Regions from separate parts of the Desulfovibrio porci genome, predicted to be linked through region 1. Evidence: predicted binding sites of a transcription regulator. Region 1 holds the regulator's gene; each other region holds the start of a gene.
What was found. Region 1 encodes sigma-54, which starts transcription at its own class of promoters, with help from an activator protein. Its sites were predicted from a motif close to CTGGCACGGNNNNTGCTT; they were not measured.
Positions count from the first base shown of each region.

Region 2: hpsG ((2S)-3-sulfopropanediol dehydratase) is a predicted target of sigma-54. The motif match lies at 1,585-1,602, and genes of this name have one in related genera.
Region 3: hpsG ((2S)-3-sulfopropanediol dehydratase) is a predicted target of sigma-54. The motif match lies at 2,353-2,370, and genes of this name have one in related genera.
Region 4: FYJ44_RS12910 (VgrG-related protein) is a predicted target of sigma-54. The motif match lies at 1,883-1,900, and genes of this name have one in related genera.

Region 1 is NZ_VUMH01000019.1:28,372-32,883, reverse strand. It holds gene FYJ44_RS13485 (PTS sugar transporter subunit IIA) at 1-247, opposite strand, end outside; gene rapZ (RNase adapter RapZ) at 282-1,232, opposite strand; gene hpf (ribosome hibernation-promoting factor, HPF/YfiA family) at 1,304-1,843, opposite strand; gene rpoN (RNA polymerase factor sigma-54) at 1,880-3,307, opposite strand; gene FYJ44_RS13465 (CTP synthase) at 3,536-4,512, opposite strand, start outside.
Region 2 is NZ_VUMH01000012.1:77,718-82,229, reverse strand. It holds gene hpsG ((2S)-3-sulfopropanediol dehydratase) at 1-1,516, opposite strand, end outside; gene FYJ44_RS11530 (DUF2333 family protein) at 1,931-2,851, shown strand; gene FYJ44_RS11525 (DMT family transporter) at 3,060-4,001, opposite strand; gene FYJ44_RS11520 ((R)-mandelonitrile lyase) at 4,152-4,512, opposite strand, start outside.
Region 3 is NZ_VUMH01000001.1:44,584-49,095, forward strand. It holds gene hpsG ((2S)-3-sulfopropanediol dehydratase) at 1-2,245, opposite strand, end outside; gene FYJ44_RS00205 (amidohydrolase family protein) at 2,976-3,809, shown strand; gene FYJ44_RS00210 (MFS transporter) at 3,824-4,512, shown strand, end outside.
Region 4 is NZ_VUMH01000016.1:48,294-52,805, reverse strand. It holds gene FYJ44_RS12915 (methyl-accepting chemotaxis protein) at 1-1,704, shown strand, start outside; gene FYJ44_RS12910 (VgrG-related protein) at 1,957-3,087, shown strand; gene FYJ44_RS12905 (glycosyltransferase family 9 protein) at 3,107-4,512, shown strand, end outside.

The DNA of each region.
Region 1 (4,512 bases):
GATTGGTGGGCGTGCCGCCAAACATATCCGTAAGGATGATGACGCCCGCCCCCTTGTCCAGACGCTGAGCCGCATCGTCCAGGCGGCGTACTGTTTCGGAAACTTCATGCGCCACATCAACACTGATGGAGCTGCAATCGCTCAGCGGCCCCAAAATAAACTCGGCCGTGCGCAACATGGCTGAACCGTAGTCCGCATGAGAAACCACAATTATTCCGACTTGTGTCGTCTTGCTTTCATCCGTCATGGCATTCCTCGCGGTTCACAACCTGCCAGCTTTTTCAGCCAAGTTCAAGGTGCCGGTGCTCCAGAGAGGCCGGATAGTCCGCCTGGCGGAGCGCCTGTGACAATTCCTCGGCCATGGCAACGGAACGGTGCCGCCCGCCGGTGCAGCCCACGGCAATGGTGACGCGATAGCGGCCTTCGGCCTCCATCAACGGCAGCATAAAAAAAAGCAGATCCAGCAATTTTTTGCGGAATTCCACAGCACTGGACGAGGCGAAAACATAGTCGGACACGACCTTGTCCTTGCCGCAAAGGGGACGCAGACCTTCCACAAAATATGGATTGGGCAGGAAGCGCAGATCGAAAACCATATCCGCTTCGCGGGGAACCCCATATTTGAAGCCAAAGGAAATCACATTGACGCGGATGGCGCGCAATTTATCCTTGTTGCCGCTCCAGCGCTTCTGAATGGAGCGCCGCAGGTCATGGATGGAAAAACGTGAGGTATCGATGACCAGATCCGCCATTTCCCGCAAGATGCGCAGGCGGTTACGCTCGGCGGCAAGGGCGGCTTCAAGGCCCATGCCTTCGCGTTCCAGCGGATGCGGGCGGCGGGTGGTGGCGTAGCGGCGCATGAGCTCCTGCGCGTCGGCCTCCAGAAACAGCAAAAGCGGACGGATGCCCTTGGCGGCCATGGCACTCAGGGCGTCGTTGATTTCATCCAGAAAATTGTTCTGGCGCATGTCCATGCCCAAAGCAATGCCTTGGAAATGGCTCATGGAAGGCCGTTCCATCATGCCGACCATTTCCGGAGCCAGGCTCGCGGGCAAGCCGTCCACGGCAAGATAGCGCAAATCTTCAAAAACCTGCAAGGCAGTACTTTTACCGGCGCCGGAGAGACCGGTGACAATACAAACCTGCACGGCGCGCTCCGGAACGACTCTGGGAGCGTCCGCGGACGAATCCGCGCTGGAAGGGCCGCGGCGGGGTGGTTGTGGCGTGCTCATGACATATGCTTCGCGGAGAGCCGCCGGGCCGAAATACGGGTCCGGCCCGGCGGATAAAAATATGGATCAACCTACAGCACGGGGTCGATCAGGGCGTAACCGCTGGTGCGCCGCCGGTAGACCACATTGACGCGGTTGCTTTCGGCATTGAGAAAGACCAGAAATTCACTACCGATGGAATCCAGCTGCATCAGCGCTTCATCCAGATGCAGCGGCTTGGGCGCGAAACGGTCTGTGCCCACCACGGTCTGGTTTTCCTCGGGCTGGGCTTCCAGGTTATAGGTAAAGACATCCACCTCGGCGTTGCGGGCCTTGCGGCGCTGCTCCTTGACCCGGGAAACCTGCCTCTTGATCTGAGCTTCCACCTTGTCGGTCACAAGGTCGATGGCCGCATACATATCGGAGGTTTGCTCCGTAGCGTTAATGTGCAGGCCTTCGCCGCTGACGGTCACTTCGCAGCGATGACGGAACTTATCCACCGTAAGCACGACATTCACTTCCAGACCGGCGGACTTGCCGTAAAAACGCCCCAGCTTTTCCATGCGGCGGCGGGCATACTTCTTCAGGTGATCGGAGGCCTCGAAGTTCTTGAAGGCGAAAGAGATATTCATGTTTCCTCCTTGGGATTGCAAAGCACCGCTGCGGGATCAGAAGTGCTCCTTGCGCCGTGATGACGAGGGAATGTCCAGCGCCGTACGGTATTTGGCCACCGTACGCCGAGCGATATTCACTTTCAGGCGGTCCTTGAGCATCTCGCCGATGCGTTCGTCGCTCAGAGGAGCCTTGGGGTCCTCATCGGCGATGAATTTCTTGATCAGGGCCTTGACGCTTTCCGAACCGACCTGACTGCCGTCATCCAGCTCAAGACCGCTGTTGAAGAAAAACTTCAGTTCGAAAATCCCGTGGGGTGTGGCTACATATTTATTAGTGGTGATCCGGCTGACCGTGGATTCATGCATGCCGATGTCGTCGGCGATGTCCTTCAGGATCAACGGAGCCAGCTTGGTGACGCCGTCTTCGAAAAAGGGCTGCTGATGGCGCACAATGCTCTCCACCACCTTGTACAGCGTGCGTTGGCGCTGATACAGGCTCTTGATCAGCCAGGAAGCCGAGCGCATTTTTTCCGCGCAGTATTCCTTTTCCTTGTCCGAGGAGGGCCCCATGTCCATGTGGCAGAGCGAGGAGAGCTGCAATTGCGGCAGCCCGTCCTCATTGAGCAGAATGATGAATTCAGCGCCCATCTTGTAGACAAAGACGTCCGGACTCACGTAGGTGGGTTCGCCGCCGCCGAAACTCGCGCCGGGCAGCGGGTCAAGGCTCTGGATGATGTCCAGATATTCCTTGAGTTCCTCCATATCCAGCTTGAACTTGCGCAACAGCGGCTTGTAGCGCTTAGCTTCCAGATCCTCCAGGTGGGATTGGACCAGCTCCAGCAAAATGGGATCGCGATCGTAATTCAGGCTTTTCAGCTGGATCAGCAAGCACTCGCGCGCATCACGCGCGGCCACGCCGATAGGATCGAAAAACTGCACCCGCTCCAGCACGGTCCGCACCTCGTCGGGCGTGGACATGGTCATCTCCGCGATTTCTTCCAGCGTGGCCTGCAAATAGCCGGAAGAAGCCAGATTGCCGATAATGACCTCGCCGATTTCCTTCTGCGCGTCGGTCAGAGTGGAGAGGCGCAACTGCCAGAGCAGATGACCTTCCAGGGTGGGCTTGGCGGCGTAGCGGGCTTCCAGAGGAGAAATTTCTTCCGCCGCTTCAAACTCGCGCGGCTGCACCAGTCGGGGGGTACTGGCGAACTCGCCGAGGTAATCCTCCCACGAGGCGTCCTTGGCCAATTCCTTGTCATAGACTTCCTCTTCAACGCCGTCCCGGCGCTCGCTCTGCGCGGCCGGATCGACAGCGTCATCACCGGAAGACTCTTCAAGAAAAGGATTGTCCAGCATCTCCTGCTGCACGGTTTCCAGCAGCTCCAGGCGCGAAAGCTGAAGTAGTTTGATGGCCTGCTGCAGTTGCGGCGTCATAACCAGCTGCTGGGCCAATTTCAATTGCTGACGAAGTTCCAGTGCCATGCCTGCTCTTTTACGCTGAAGAGATGAAACGTCTGAACGGATTTCTTATTTACAAGAATTGTGCCATACGCTGAAAAATTATGCAATAGCCGAAGTCTGCGGGTGTAAGCAGGGAATAGGCGCGCCCCGCTGTTTTTCCCCAGCCGCCAAGGCGCCGCCCCAAGTACGCGAAAAAGGGAGGCGGAATGCCTCCCTTTTTCGCGCTTCAAACCGGGTAAAATCCCATGCTCAGGCCTTGGATTGTTTTTTGGCCGCCTTGATGAATTCGCGGAACAAGGGGTGGGCATCCATGGGGCGGGACTTGAATTCGGGGTGGAACTGACAGCCCAAAAACCAGGGATGGTCGGGCAGTTCCATGATTTCCACCAGGGAGTCATCTGGGGCCGTGCCGCTGAAGACCATACCCTTCTGTCCCAGAATTTCCTTGAAGGCGTTGTTGAATTCGTAGCGGTGGCGATGCCGCTCATCGACCATATCCTTTTTATAGGCTTCGTGAGCCTTGGTGCCGGGCTGCACCTTACAGGGATAGGTGCCCAGGCGCATGGTTCCGCCCTTGTCGCTGCTGGCGTCGCGCTTTTCCACATTCTTGGTGCGGAAGTCGAACCACTCGGTCATCAGATAAATGACCTTGTGGTCCGACAGGGGATTGAATTCCTCGGAATTGGCATCCTCCAGGCCAGCCACATGACGTGCGAACTCAATGACCGCGCACTGCATGCCCAGGCAGATACCGAAGAACGGCACGCGCTTTTCGCGGGCGTAGCGGATGGCCGCGATCTTGCCTTCCACGCCGCGATAGCCGAAGCCGCCGGGCACCAGAATGCCGTCACAGCCCTTGAACACCGCGGCCGCGTTCTGCTCGGTCACGTTTTCAGAATTGACGTAGCGCAGTTCGACGGCCACCCGGTTGGCCACGCCGCCGTGGATCAGAGCCTCGTGCAGACTCTTGTAGGCCTCTTTCAAATCCACATACTTGCCCACAATGGCGATGGTCACCTTGCCCTGCGGGTTGGCACAGTCGTGGACCAGCTTTTCCCAGGACTCCAGATGGGCGTTGCGCGCGGGCAGACGCAGCATGATGGCCACTTTCTGGTCAAAGCCTTCTTCATAGAACTTAAGGGGCACTTCATAAATATTGTCCACATCCACGGAGGAAAAGACCGCGTCCTGGTCCACATTGCAGAACAAAGCGATCTTCTTGCGCA
Region 2 (4,512 bases), on a different contig from region 1:
CCAGGCCGATGAGCTCATCGCCGTAGCGCAGCATGCGGCCGTTGTAAAGCGCCATTTCCAGAGCCGTGGCGAAGTTCACGTACACGCAGCCCGAGGTGTAGGTGTCCCGGTTGGGCATGCGGGTTTCGGTGCAGCCGGACACGGCGTAGTCCAGGGCCTCGTCCATGGGGCAGCCCTTGACGGTGTTCAGGAGGATCACTTCCTCGTCATTGATGAGCTTGGGGAAACCGGAGCCGTCCTTGATGGTCAGGGCCACTTCGTACAGGAAGCGCTCGGGCGAGCGGGAATGGATGCGCGCGGCCAGATCCGGGTAATTGAGCGGGAATTCGCGTTTGGATTCCAGGAAAAGATAGGTCAGGTCGTTGGTGGCGTCCTCGCCTTCGCGGGTCTGGCCGCCGATGGTCACGGCCTCCCAGTGGGCGTAGCCTTCCTGGAATTCCACGCCCGTGGGATTGATGTACAGGTCGATGAACTGGGCCATGTCCACCCACATGCATTCCAGCAGTTCCTTGGCCTCTTCGCGGGTCAGGCGGCCTTCCTCGATATCCTTTTCATAGTAGGGATAGAGGTACTGGTCCATGCGGCCGTTGGAAATGATGGCGCTGGCCTTCTGTTCGATGCGCGAGAACATCTGCACGAACCACTGGCACTGCATGGCCTCGCGGAAGGTGCGGGCCGGATGGGCGGGCACGCGCTCGCAGATCTCGGCGATCTGAAGCAGTTCGGCCTTGCGCTTGGGGTCGCTTTCCTTGGCGGCCAGGTCCTTGGCCAGTTGGACGTGGCGTCCGGCCCAGATCATGATGGCGTCGCAGACGATGATCATGGCTTCCAAGAAGGGCTTCTTGTCCCAGAGGTCCACGGAATTGTTCAGATCCAGTTGGGCCAGTTTGGCCTTGGCTTCGTTCTGGATGTCGATGAAGCCGCGCTTGAGAACCTTTTCATAGTCCGGCACCCATTGCAGGGCGGAGCGGTAGGACGAGGTTTCGCTGACCACGAATTTGGACTTGAGGCCGCGCTCGTCGTCGTAGGTCACGCCGCGGATTTCGGCGGGCAGGGTTTTGTTGAGGTGCTCATGGTAGGTTTTGCCCTCCCAGTAGGGGGCGATGTCTTCCATGACCGTCTTGATGTCTTCCCGGGAGATCTGGAAGGGGCTCTTGTCGCGGTGCTCCAGGTCGGCCAGCACCTCGCGGTAAAAGTCGCCGTCGATTTCGGGGTAAAGGATGCCGTAGCGTCCCAGCTTGCCCACGCGGCCCGCCAGAAGCTGGTCCGGCGTGATCCAGACCGTAATTTTTTCAGCCACGTTTTTGAGCGCCTTGGCCCAGCGCAGGGTCAGCAGCTCACCCTCGGTTTCGCGCATGGATTCGGTGAAGTATTTGGCGCGTTCCACATCCACATGGGGAAGGCTGAACTGGTTGCGCTCCAGGATCTTGTAGACGCGCTCCCGCCCCTGGCGGTTGATGTTTTTGTTGATGACGCGGTCTTCCTGGGGGGACATGCAGCAACTGCACTGGCTCATGACAAACTCCTGAATGGGTTTTATGCTCTCGGACGTTGGGATTTGTTCCGTCCCAAATGCCGATGGGAAAGCATCTTGCGTGCCATTCAGGCAATATGCTGATATTAAAAGAAAAATGCTGTAAAAGCAGGGGCATGACGGATGTGGCTTCCACGACGGTTTGTTGCAAAAAAACAATAAAAATAATATATCTTGCTGAAATGAATAGATAAAGTTAATATGTTGTTTTTTTGCAACAATGCAAAAAGGCACTTTTTCACAAGAACACCTTGGGCGGCGGCCCTGAAAAACGTAAGCCGGATACAGGTTTTTTCATCTCCCCCCCTTCCGTTCGGGCCGAAAGGCCCTATATACTATGGCGATGCCGTTCAGCCGGAGCGGCGTCTATCCCTGTCTTTCAAGCGAGGATTTTTCATGAAGCTGCCTGAATTGCCCACTATCCTGAAATTGCGCGTCGTGCTGAAAACCCTGGCCGTGCAGGTCTGCCTGCTGCTGGGCATTCTGGTTCTGGCCTGGGGCCTGCAGCGCGTGTATTCCGCGGTGGACGCCACCACCTTCCCGGAGCCGGTGGCCGTGCCCGCCGACGCCGCCCAGCTGTCCGACAATGAAAAAGGCAAAATCCTGCTGGACGCCATCACCCATCAGATGCGCTACGAGCTGAACTCCACCTTCGGCTGGAGCTTCAACGACATCATCTTCAACCGCTTCGTGCTGGACAACCGGGCCTACCGCCAGTACGGCGTTTACCACGCCACCAAGTTCCTGCTGGATCTGTATTCCAGCCAGATCGCCAAACTGGGGTCCAGCGACCGCGAGAGCGAGTTCCTGTACAAGGCGCGCATTAACAGCTTTGCCATGGACCCGCGCAGTTTTATGTTCCCCTCGGCTGAAGGCTCCTACAAAAAGGGCCTGCGCCTGCTGGACCAGTACAAGGAATCCCTGGACAAGGGCACGGGCGTCTACAACTGCCGCACCGACGATTTGTACGCCTCCTTTGTCACCGTGACCGGCGAGAATATGCTGGGCTACGCCATCGGCCTGCTGGAAAAGGCCCAGGCCATGCCCTTCTATGAGCTGGACAACCGCATCTACGAGGTGCAGGGCATCGCGCTGGTTCTGCGGGACTTCATCAGCACGCTCTATGTCCTCTATCCCGAGATCAGCGCCAAGAACAACGAGGGGAACATGGCCGCCGCCATGGACAGCCTGAACCGCATCTGCACCTATGATCCGCTGTACATCACCTCGTCCTTCAATTCCGGGGAGCTGATCCTCTCCTATCTGCTTTTCGCCAAGGCCCGTCTGGAAGACGTGCGCGACAGCATCCGCATCTGACGGCCGACCTCCTCCGTCAGATGCAATAGAGCGGTTCACGCATGAAATGCGTGAACCGCTCTGCAAATCCTTGCCGCGAAATGCGAGCAGGCGGGCTTTGCCCGTCGTAACCGGGCATTTTATACAATGCTCTGAAGAAGGCGCGGGAATCATTTGATTCCCGCGCCTTTCGTTATACTCTTGATCATCTGCTCCGGGAGAGCCTGCCTCAGTGGCGGTGCGGCAAAGCCGGAAGATGCAGCAATGGACCCACGGCGATGAGTCCGGCCCCGCAGACCACCACCAGCGCGCCGCCGTAGCCCAGCCAGTTCAGCGGGTCGGCCGGAAAAAAGCTCGGCGCGAGCAGATGGAAGATCTGGGCGAAGGCCAGGGTGAACAGGGGCGTCAGGGTGAGGATGGCGCTGACCTTGGCCGTGTTCCAGCAGGACATGGCCCGGCTGAACGCGCCGTAAGCGACCAGGGTGTTCAGGCAGCAGTAGGCCAGGCACAGGCTCTGCGCGGTGTCCAGACGGAGCAGGGCGCTCGGCGTGGCGAAGGGGAACAGGGCCAGCGCGCAACAGGTGTAGAGCACGCGCATGATCCGGGGCGGAGCCATTTCGCGCAGCAAGATCCTCTGGGCCAGGCCGTAGACGGCCCAGACCACCGCGGCCGTGAGGCCCAGCGCCAGGCCGAGTCCGTAGCCGTCGCGGATCTGAAACAGCTCGGTCAGGCGTTCGTTGAAAAAAAGCCCCAGCCCGAGCAGCAGCACCACGACCCCGGCCACCTGCACGCGGCGCAGGGCTTCGCCCAGCACCAGGACGCTGCCCAGCATGAGCAGCATGGGACCGGCCTGCGCGACGATCTGGCAGGCGGAAGCGCTCATGCAGGCCACGGAGGCGTTGTAGAGCACGAAATTGCCGCCCAGCCCGGCGGCCGCCACGCCGAGCAGCAGAACGACGCGCCCGCTGTACAGACCGGACCGGGCGCGGCGCGTCGTCCTGCGGGGCAGCCAGAACCACAGCCAGAGCGCGCCCGTGCTGAAGCGTATCCAGACGATGGTTGTGGGGTCCACCGTGGTCACCACCTGCTTGAGCGCAATGGGCAGCGTACCCCAGAAAATTACCGTGGTCAGGGCCAGAAAAAGGCCCTTCAGATGTGTTCCCAATTCCATGCCCGATTCTCCACGGCGGGCCGTCCCGGGAGGAACGCGCGCCGATGCGCGCCAGCATGACGCTGATCGCGCGCATCGGCAAGCATCTTTTTTATCCGCCGGGACGCTGTGGGCCAGGTCCTCCGGCGGTTCCGCCCCGGAGCGTCTCCCTTATTCCTGCCCGGAATACTGCACGTCGCTGACCTTTTCCAGCCAGTCCACGGCCGTGCCGTCCAGTTCCTCAGCCACGGAAATATGGGTCATGGCAACCTGGGGCGCGGCGCCGTGCCAGTGCCGGACATGCGGCGGAAACCAGACCGTGTCGCCGGGGCGCACTTCCTCAATGGGACCGCCTTCAATCTGCACCAGGCCCAGGCCGGAGGTGATGATCAGGGCCTGCCCCAGCGGATGGGTGTGCCAGGCCGTGCGCGCGCCCGGCTCGAAGGTGACGGACGCGGCAGCGGCCCGCGACGCCCCGTGCGCCGGAAACAGGGGGTCAATGCGCACCGTGCCCGTGAACCAGGCCTCCGGC
Region 3 (4,512 bases), on a different contig from region 1:
TGAACTTGATGTTCAGCATGCGGGCCGCGCGGTCGCGCATGCCCAGGTTCTTGGTGTTGTAGTTGGAGAGCAGCACGGCGGTGGGGCCGTTGACGTCCGCCCCGTGCGAGGCCGAAGAGCCGTCGGAAAGCGGGAAACCGTCGACACGGCCGTTGGGCGTGGCCGAAACCACCTTGCCGAAGGGCACGTGGGAGGTGAAGGGCACATAGCGCACGTCGTTGTGCATGCCCAGATCCTTCATGCCGTATTTGCCGCCGTATTCCACGGAAAGCCTGTCGATCTCGCGGCCGATGGCGTCGGCGTATTCATCATTGTTGCCGTAGCAGGGAGCGGAGCGCAACAGGGCCTGCACGTCATCATAGCCTTCAAAGTTAGCGTCGATGGCTGCAAGCAGCTTGTCCATGCTCAGTTTTTTTTCCTCAAAGACCAGTTTTTTCACGGCAGCCAAGGAATCCACCACCGTACCCAAGCCCATGTATTCAAAGTAGCCCAGATTGATACCCTCGGGGATCTGCTCCTGATGTAGGTCCATGCAGTGCTTCATGCACAGGTCGTGCATGGCCGAACCCATGGGCTGGGCGAAATGCCGGGCGCGCAGTTTGTTGATGATGTACTGCTGCGTGAAGGCCGTCTTCAGGAAGAGCAGATGCTGTTGCACATAGGCGTTCCAGAATTGCTCCCAGGTCTTGAAGCCGCGCGGATCGCCGGTTTCCACGCCCAGCACGCGGTCGCCGTATTTCTTCATCCGGCCGTTGCGCAGCACCATTTCCACGGCGGCGGCAAAATTGATGTACGCGCCGCCGGAGGTGTAGGTGTCCCGGTTGGGCATGCGGGCCTCGGTGCAGCCGGACACGGCGTAGTCCAGGGCTTCCTCGAAGGTCGCGCCCTTGGAGACATACAGGGGCACCACTTCCTCGTCGTTGATCAGCTTGGGAAAGCCTGTGCCGTCCTTGATGGTTTCGGCCACGTCCCAGAGATAGCGTTCCGGCGCACGGGAATGGATGCGTGCGGCCAGATCCGGGTAGTGCAGCGGGAATTCGCGCTTGGATTTGAGGATCAGGTAGGTCAACTCATTGCTGGCGTCGCGGCCGTCCGGGGTCTGGCCGCCCACGGTCACGGCCTCCCAGTGGGCGTAGCCCTCGTTGAAGGCTCCGCCGGTGGGGGAAATGTACATGTCGATGAACTCGGCCATGCCCACCCACATGCATTCCAGAAGTTCCATGGCCTGCTTGTCGGTGATTTTGCCCGCCGCGCGGTCCTGCTTGTAATAGGGATAAAAATACTGATCCATGCGGCCGTTGGAAATGGTGGTGCCGGTCTTCTGCTCAATACGCGAGAACATCTGGGTGAACCACTGGCTTTGGCAGGCCTCCCAGAAATCCCGGGCCGGTTCGCCGGGCACGCGCTCGGCATTGTCGGCCATGCGCAGCAGCTCGGCCTTGCGCGCGGGATCCTGTTCCTTTTCGGCCATTTTACGCGCCAGCACGGCATGACGTTTGGCCCAGAGCACAATGGCGTCGCAGACGATGACCACGGCTTCCAGGAAAGGGCGCTTTTCACGGTCTTCCTTGGCGCTCAGGGGATCCAGGGCGGCCAGCTTTTCCTGGGCTTCCTTCTTGATGCCGTTGAAGCCGCGCTTCAGAACCTTGGCGTAGTCATGCACCCACTGGATGGAGGAACGGAAGGAGGAGGTTTCGTTGACAATGAAGCGGGAAATCAGACCTTCGGGATCGTCATAGGTCAGCTTGTGCACCTCGGGCGGCAAAGCCGCATTAAGGGCCTCGTGATAGGTTTTACCTTTCCAGTAGGGCGCGATTTCCTCAACGACGCGCTTGGCGTCTTCGGGCGTGATGGTGGCAGGCGAGGTCTGGCGGGTGGGCAGATCGCGCACGGCGATATCCAGAAAGTCGCCGTCCAGTTCAGGGTAAAGGATGCCATAACGGCCGTCGCAGCCGGCGCGGCCCAGCAAAAGCTGATCCTCCTGCACGCAGACGGAAATGTTTTTGGCGATGTGCATGAGCGCCTTGGCCCAACGCAGCACCAGGGGCTGGCCCTCTGTTTCCATCATGGACTGGGTGAAATACAGAGCGCGCTGGATGTCGATGCGCGGCTTCTGTCCCTCAAAGCGTTCCAGCAACCGAAAGACGCGGGCGTGCGTTTTGCGGAACCGGTCCTCTTTACCCTGAATCTGGTCATAGAGGCGTTGTTCCTGAGGGGAACGACATTCACAGGTGGTCATGGTCATCGCTCAACTCCTGATAAGATAATATGTGTGGGGCGCGGGGCCCATCACCGACTACCGACGCGCAGGGAAGCCTCTGGACAAACAGCGGTCGTTGTTCACGCCGTCTTTTGCATGGGTCATGCCATTTTTTTAACATATTGATATTTTTAAAAAATAAAAAAATATTTACCCTGACTGCCCTTCCCTCATCCTTCCCTCCTCATAAATGACGCAAAGTTGCATCACTCAGGAATGAATTCCAACAAAACCCGCGAAAATTGCGACGCAAATTTGCAACCAGATCGTCAGGCAACTTCCGCTTTTTGCTCTCCAAGGCCTGGCAGCGCAATATGAATCTCTTTTCACAATCTCCGGTCAATCCTGAATCTGTGACCTTTATGAATGTCGCATAATTGCGACATACACAACCCGCCTTTTGATGAGGAATGTTTGTTACTAATATAACACATTGAAATAAATATAAAAATTATATCTTCGCAGTTATGTTCCCATTGCCCGGCTGGCACACATCATGCAAACCCCAAAAATCACAAAGCGCGGCCAGCGGCGTGGCCAAGACCAAACGGGAAAAGGTCGCGGACACGGCTTGCTCATGATTGGCCTGATGCCGGCGCTGTGGCTCAGCGCCGACTTCCCGCAGTCGCCTCTCTGTCTGGCGGACAGGTGAACACGGTTTCCCGGGGCGCCCAGCGCGGCCTTCAACCTCAGACGGTTCAGGAGAATACCAGTTATGGACATCATTGATTTCCGTTTCCGTCCCAATACGCCTGAGATCATCAACGGCATTAAAAACAGCGCCATGTTCAAGGCGGCCTGCAAGGCCATCGGCTTTGACGCCCGCACGGCCAGGCCCCTGCCCGACATTGTGGCGGACCTCGACCGTCTTGGCGTGGAACTTGGCGTAATCACGGGGCGGGACTGCGAAACCACCTACGGCTTTCCGGCCAACAACAAGAGCGTGCTGGAGTTCTGCCGGGCCTATCCACAAAAATTTGTGGGCTTCTGGGGCATTGACCCGCACAAGAAAATGGCCGCCGTGCGTGAAATTGAACACGTGGTCGGCGAGTACGGCATGAAGGGCATCGCCATTGATCCCTACCTGGCCCATATCCCCGCCTCCGAAGCGCGTTTTTATCCACTCTACGCCAAATGCTGCGAACTGGACGTGCCTGTCTTCATCACCATGGCCCCTCCGCCGCAGGTACCGGGCGCGATCCTGGAATACGCCGACCCGCGCGATGTGGACAAGGTGGCCCGCGACTTCCCGGAGCTGACCCTGATCATGAGCCACGGCGGCTATCCCTTTGTCAACGAGACCATTTACACCTGCCTGCGCAACGCCAACGTCTACATGGACATTTCGGAATACGAGCGCGCGCCCATGGTGGACGTCTATGTGCGGGCCATGAACGATCTTATCGGCGACAAGGTGCTGTTCGCCAGCGCCCACCCTTTTGTGGAACTGGCCGATGCCCTGGAGGCCTATGCGGATTTTGAGCTGAACGCGGACGTCCGCCGCAAGGTCATGTACGAAAACGCCCGGCGTGTGCTGCGCCTGGCCTGACACAGGAGAAAATCATGAACCACGATCAGAAAAACCTGCGGCGCGTCGTCCTCTCCTCGCTGGTGGGCGCGGTCATCGAATGGTATGATTTCTTTTTGTACGGCGTGGTGGCCGGTCTGGTGTTCAACAAGCTCTTTTTCCCGGAATTTTCCGAAGGTGTGGGCACAATCCTGGCCTTTGCCACCTTTGCCGTGGGCTTTGTGGCCAGGCCTTTGGGCGGCATGATTTTCGGGCACTTCGGCGACAAAATCGGCCGCAAGAAAATGCTCATTCTGACCCTGGAAATCATGGGCGTGGCCACGGTGCTCATCGGCCTGATTCCCTCCTACGACGTCATCGGGATATGGGCGCCCATCCTGCTGGTCGTCTGCCGCCTGGCTCAAGGCATCGGACTCGGCGGCGAATGGGGCGGCGCGGTGCTCATGGCCTTTGAATCCGCCCCGGCCAACAAGCGCGCCTTTTACGGCAGTCTGCCCCAGATCGGCCTTTCCCTGGGCCTGATGCTGGCTTCCGGCGTGGTGGGTCTGCTCTCTCTGCTGCTGTCCGACGCGGCCTTTATCAGCTGGGGGTGGCGGCTTGCCTTTATTCTGAGCGCGATTCTGGTTTTTGTGGGCGCGTACATCCGTACCTCAGTGCAGGAAACCAAGGATTTCTCCGAAGTTAAAAAGGACGTGGAGCAGATCCGCTACCCCATGCTGGAAGC
Region 4 (4,512 bases), on a different contig from region 1:
GAAATAACGGATCTGAACGACCAGCTCCAGCAAAGCTATTACACCGTGCCCAAAAAGACGCTGGCCCCCTATCTCTCCGACCCCTATCCGTTCCCGGTGGGCGGCAAGGAAGTCGACATGTCCACGGCCGCCTATCCCATCGTTATCGACAACGTGTTCCGTGGCGTGGCGGTGGTGGACATGTCCCTGGAAAAACTGAATACGCTTGTCACCGAGATTTCCGCCTACGAGAGCGGTTACGCCGGGCTGCTCAATGACCAGGGCCGGGTGATCGCCCACAAGGACAAGACCCTTGAAAGGAAAAATCTTTTCGAGATCAACAGATTCAACAACCCTCAGGAAGCCAGAAAGGCCTTCACCGCCGGCGCACCCTATATGGAAGAGGTGGACACCAAGGCCGGCAGGGTTTTCCGCTACTATCAGCCCATCCCCATCCGGGGCAGCAGCCAGCACTGGTACCTGGCCATCGTCGTGCCCATGGGCGAAGTGCTGGCCCAGGCAACGTCCATCAGCCAAATGACCATCGCCCTGTGTTCCGCCACTCTTGTGGTCCTGCTGGTGGTGATCTTTCTGCTGATCCGCTCCTCGGTGAAACCCATCAACTATCTGGCTAATACGGCGGAAATCATCGCCGGCGGCAATCTGCAACAACCCATCGAGGATGAGCGTTTCGGCGGCGAAGTGAAGATGCTGAGCACTTCCCTGAAAAAAATGATCGCTTCCCTGCTGGAAGGCATCACAAAGGCAGAGGCTCTCTCCGCCTCGGCGCAGGAGGAATCCCGCAAGGCCCAGGAGGCCATGCAACAGGCCGAAGCCGCCGGCCAGGAGGCCAAGAGCAAAACGCAGGCCATGCTGGCGGCCGCCGACAAACTGGAAGAAGTGGGCAATGTGGTTTCCTCGGCCTCCAGCGAACTTTCGGCCCAGATCGAACAGTCCGACCGCGGCGCGGCCGAATCCGCCCAACGCCTCTCCGAAGCGGCCACGGCCATGAACGAAATGAACGCCACGGTCCAGGAAGTGGCCAAGAACGCGGGTTCCGCCTCCGCCGCTTCCTCTGAAACCAAGGAAAAGGCCGAAGCCGGCGCGCACGTGGTGGAAAAGGCCGTGCGCAGTATTGAGGAAGTCCACCAGCTGTCCCTGGTGCTCAAGAACGACATGACCCAGCTTAACGAGCACGCCCAGGACATCACCCGGATCATGAGCGTCATCTCGGATATCGCGGACCAGACCAACCTGCTGGCGCTGAACGCCGCCATTGAAGCGGCCCGCGCGGGCGAGGCCGGGCGCGGCTTTGCCGTAGTGGCCGACGAAGTGCGCAAACTGGCTGAAAAGACCATGGCCTCCACCCAGGATGTGGGCAACGCCATCAAGGCCATCCAGGAAAGCACGGCCAAAAGCATGACCGGCGTGGACAACGCCGTGGAGCGCATCGGCGAGGCCACGGAACTGGCCAACCAGTCCGGCCGGGCTTTGCAGGAAATCGTGGCCACCGTAGAAGCCACCGGCGACCAGGTCAACGCCATCGCCACGGCCAGCGAGGAGCAGTCCGCCGCCAGCGAAGAGATCAACCAGTCCATCGTCCAGGTCAACGACATGTCCCGCCAGACCGCCGAGGCCATGGCCGAAGCCGCCAGGGCCGTGTCGGATCTGGCCGCGCAGGCCCACAGCCTTACGGAACTTATTGAGGCCATGAAAAAAGCTTAGGTCAAAAACAGCCCTCAGTCCGCCACAACAGTGGCGCTTCCCCCCCTGCCCCGTCGGCTCCGCGCCGACGGGGTTTTCCTTTTCCAACCGCGTCGGCAATTTGTCGCGCGGGCCTCGCGTCCCTCCATTCCCAAAGCGCGCCGCCGCGCAAGGCCCGTACCACGCTCCTTGCCGGACATTGGCACTGTCCTTGCTTTCATCCTGTCGAGGCGGACCCAAGTCCGCCCTTCGCCCCGTCCCAGGAGGAAGAACATGGCACACTCCGCATGGCTGATCCGGCCTCCGGCCGAACAACAGCAGCAAAACCCGTCTCCCGCCGCGCCCCAGCGCCGCGCCCAGAGCGCGCCCACGGGGGGCATCTCGCCTTTCGCCGCCCTGATGGCCGGTCAGGAACGGAAGGGAGCGGACAAAAGCGCGCCCGAGGCAGGGCGGCCGCAGGAAGCGACCAGCACGCTGCAATTGCGCAATCCCGTTCTGGCCGGGCGCTCTCCCAGCGACCTCGCGCGCTCCCAGACCTTCACCAAGGCACAGGCGGATCTGCGTCAGACCCAGGCCATGGAAGGCCTGATGCAAAGCCTTTCCGGCGGCGATTCGCCGTTGGATCTGGCCCGCAACATGGGCGTGGCCCGGCATCTGCGCAGTCTGACCAACGCCGTTGAAGGGCGAGTGGGCAATCTGTCCATGGGCGACTTCATCCACACACGCTCCACCGGCAAGCGCGCGCGCCGCGCGCCCACGCCGGAAAGCGACGGCCTGGGTCGTCTTTCCGCCCGCTTCGAATCCGGCGGCGACGGCATCGCGGCCATCGGCTACGACCGCAACGGCGGCACGTCCTACGGCAAATACCAGATCGCCTCGCGCGTGGGCAGCATGAAGAATTTTCTGGAATTCCTGGACGGCGAGGCCCCGGATGTCGCCCAGCGCCTGCGCAAGGCCGGACCGGCCAATACGGGCGGCCGCCGCGGGGGCATGCCCGACGCCTGGCGGGCCATCGCCAAGGAGCAGCCCGAGCGTTTCGAGGCCCTGCAGGAGGCCTTCATCCGCGAAAGCCACTACAAGCCCGCCATGGAAGCCATTGTGGAGCGCACCGGCCTGGAAGCGGACAAACTTTCCCCCGCCATGCGGGAAGTGATCTGGAGCACCGCCGTGCAGCACGGCCCGGCCGGCGCGGCCCGTATTTTCGACCGGGCCGACAACCTCAGCGGCAAGCCTACGGACCCGGCTTACGAGCGCAAGCTCATCAGCAACGTCTACAAACTGCGCGCCGGGCAGTTCGGTTCCTCCACCGAAGCGGTGCAGGCGGCGGTGCAGAACCGCTTCCGGCAGGAAAAAAATCTGGCCCTGAACATGCTGGACGGCGGCGGGCGCACCGCCCTGGCCTGAACCCTCGGGACGGCGCGGCATGAGCACTGATGTTCTGCTTCTCAATCTGACCCGTTTCGGGGATCTGCTGCAAAGTCAGCCCCTGATCCAGGATCTGCACGACAGCGGCCACCAGGTGGGTCTGGTCTGTCTGGACAATTTCGCCGCCGCTCTGCCCCTGCTGCGTCATGTGGACGCGGCCTGGCCTCTGCCCGGCGCGAAACTCATGGCCGCGCTGGACCGGGACTGGCGGACGGCGGCCGCGCAACTGCTGGATCTGGCCCGGCGCATCCGCCGGGAGGCCGCGCCCCGGCACGTCGTCAACCTGACGCCCACCCTGCCCGCGCGCCTGCTCTCCAAGCTCCTGGCCCCCACGCCGGAAGCGGTGCTGGGCTTCGGCCTGGATCCCGAAGGCTTTGGGGTCAACCAGGGCGTCTGGTCCTCCTTTTTGAGCGGCGCCACCCTGCGCCGCCTGAACGCGCCCTTCAATCTGGTGGACATGTTCCGCATGGTCGGCGCGCCCCTTTTCGCTCCCGGCATTGCCGGGCGTCCGGGACGCTTCAGCCTGCGGACCCCTCCGGATGCGGCCATGGCCCATGCCGACGCCCTGCTGGCCCGGCCCGAAAATCTTCCCATGAGTGCGCATCCCAAAGGTTTTGTGGCTCTGCAACTGGGGGCCAGCGAAGCCCGGCGGCAGTGGCCGGTCGCGCATTTCGCGGCTCTGGGCGAACGCCTCTGGCGCGAGGCGGGCCTCTGCCCGGTCCTGCTGGGCGCGCCCGCCGAACGTCCGATGGCGCGGGAGTACGCGGCGTGCGCCGCCCGTGATCGGACGCCCTTCGTCAATGCCGTGGGCCGGACCGATATTCCTCAACTGGCGGCCCTGCTGCGCAAAATGCGTCTGCTGGCCACCAACGACACCGGCACCATGCATCTGGCCGCGGGTCTGGGCCTGCCCTGCCTGGCTTTTTTTCTGGCTACGGCCCAGCCCTGGGACACCGGCCCCTATCTGCCGGGTTGTTGCTGCCTGGAACCGGCTCTGCCCTGCCATCCCTGTTCCTTCAGGCAGCCCTGTCCGCACGGTCATGCCTGCCTGACGCGCATCAGCCCGACCAGCGCGGGCGACCTGATCCTGGCCCGTCTGGAAGGCGGCGGCTGGCAGGCGGGCCTGAGTCCGGAGCTCCGCCGCGAGGCCCGCGTCTGGCTGACGGAAACCGACGCGCGGGGCTTTGCCGGGGTGCGCAGCCTCTCCGGCCACGATTCCGAAGACCGTAGCCTCTGGCTCAGCCAGCAACGCCCGTTCTGGCGTCACATTCTTGACGATCTGAGCAGCAACGCGGCCGGCCAAGCCGCCGGGCCGGCGAACGGGCACATTGAAAAGCACGCGGCCGGGCAAACAGGCGGGCAGTTGGACGCGCCGCCCTGCTCCCCGGATTTCTGCCGCCAGGT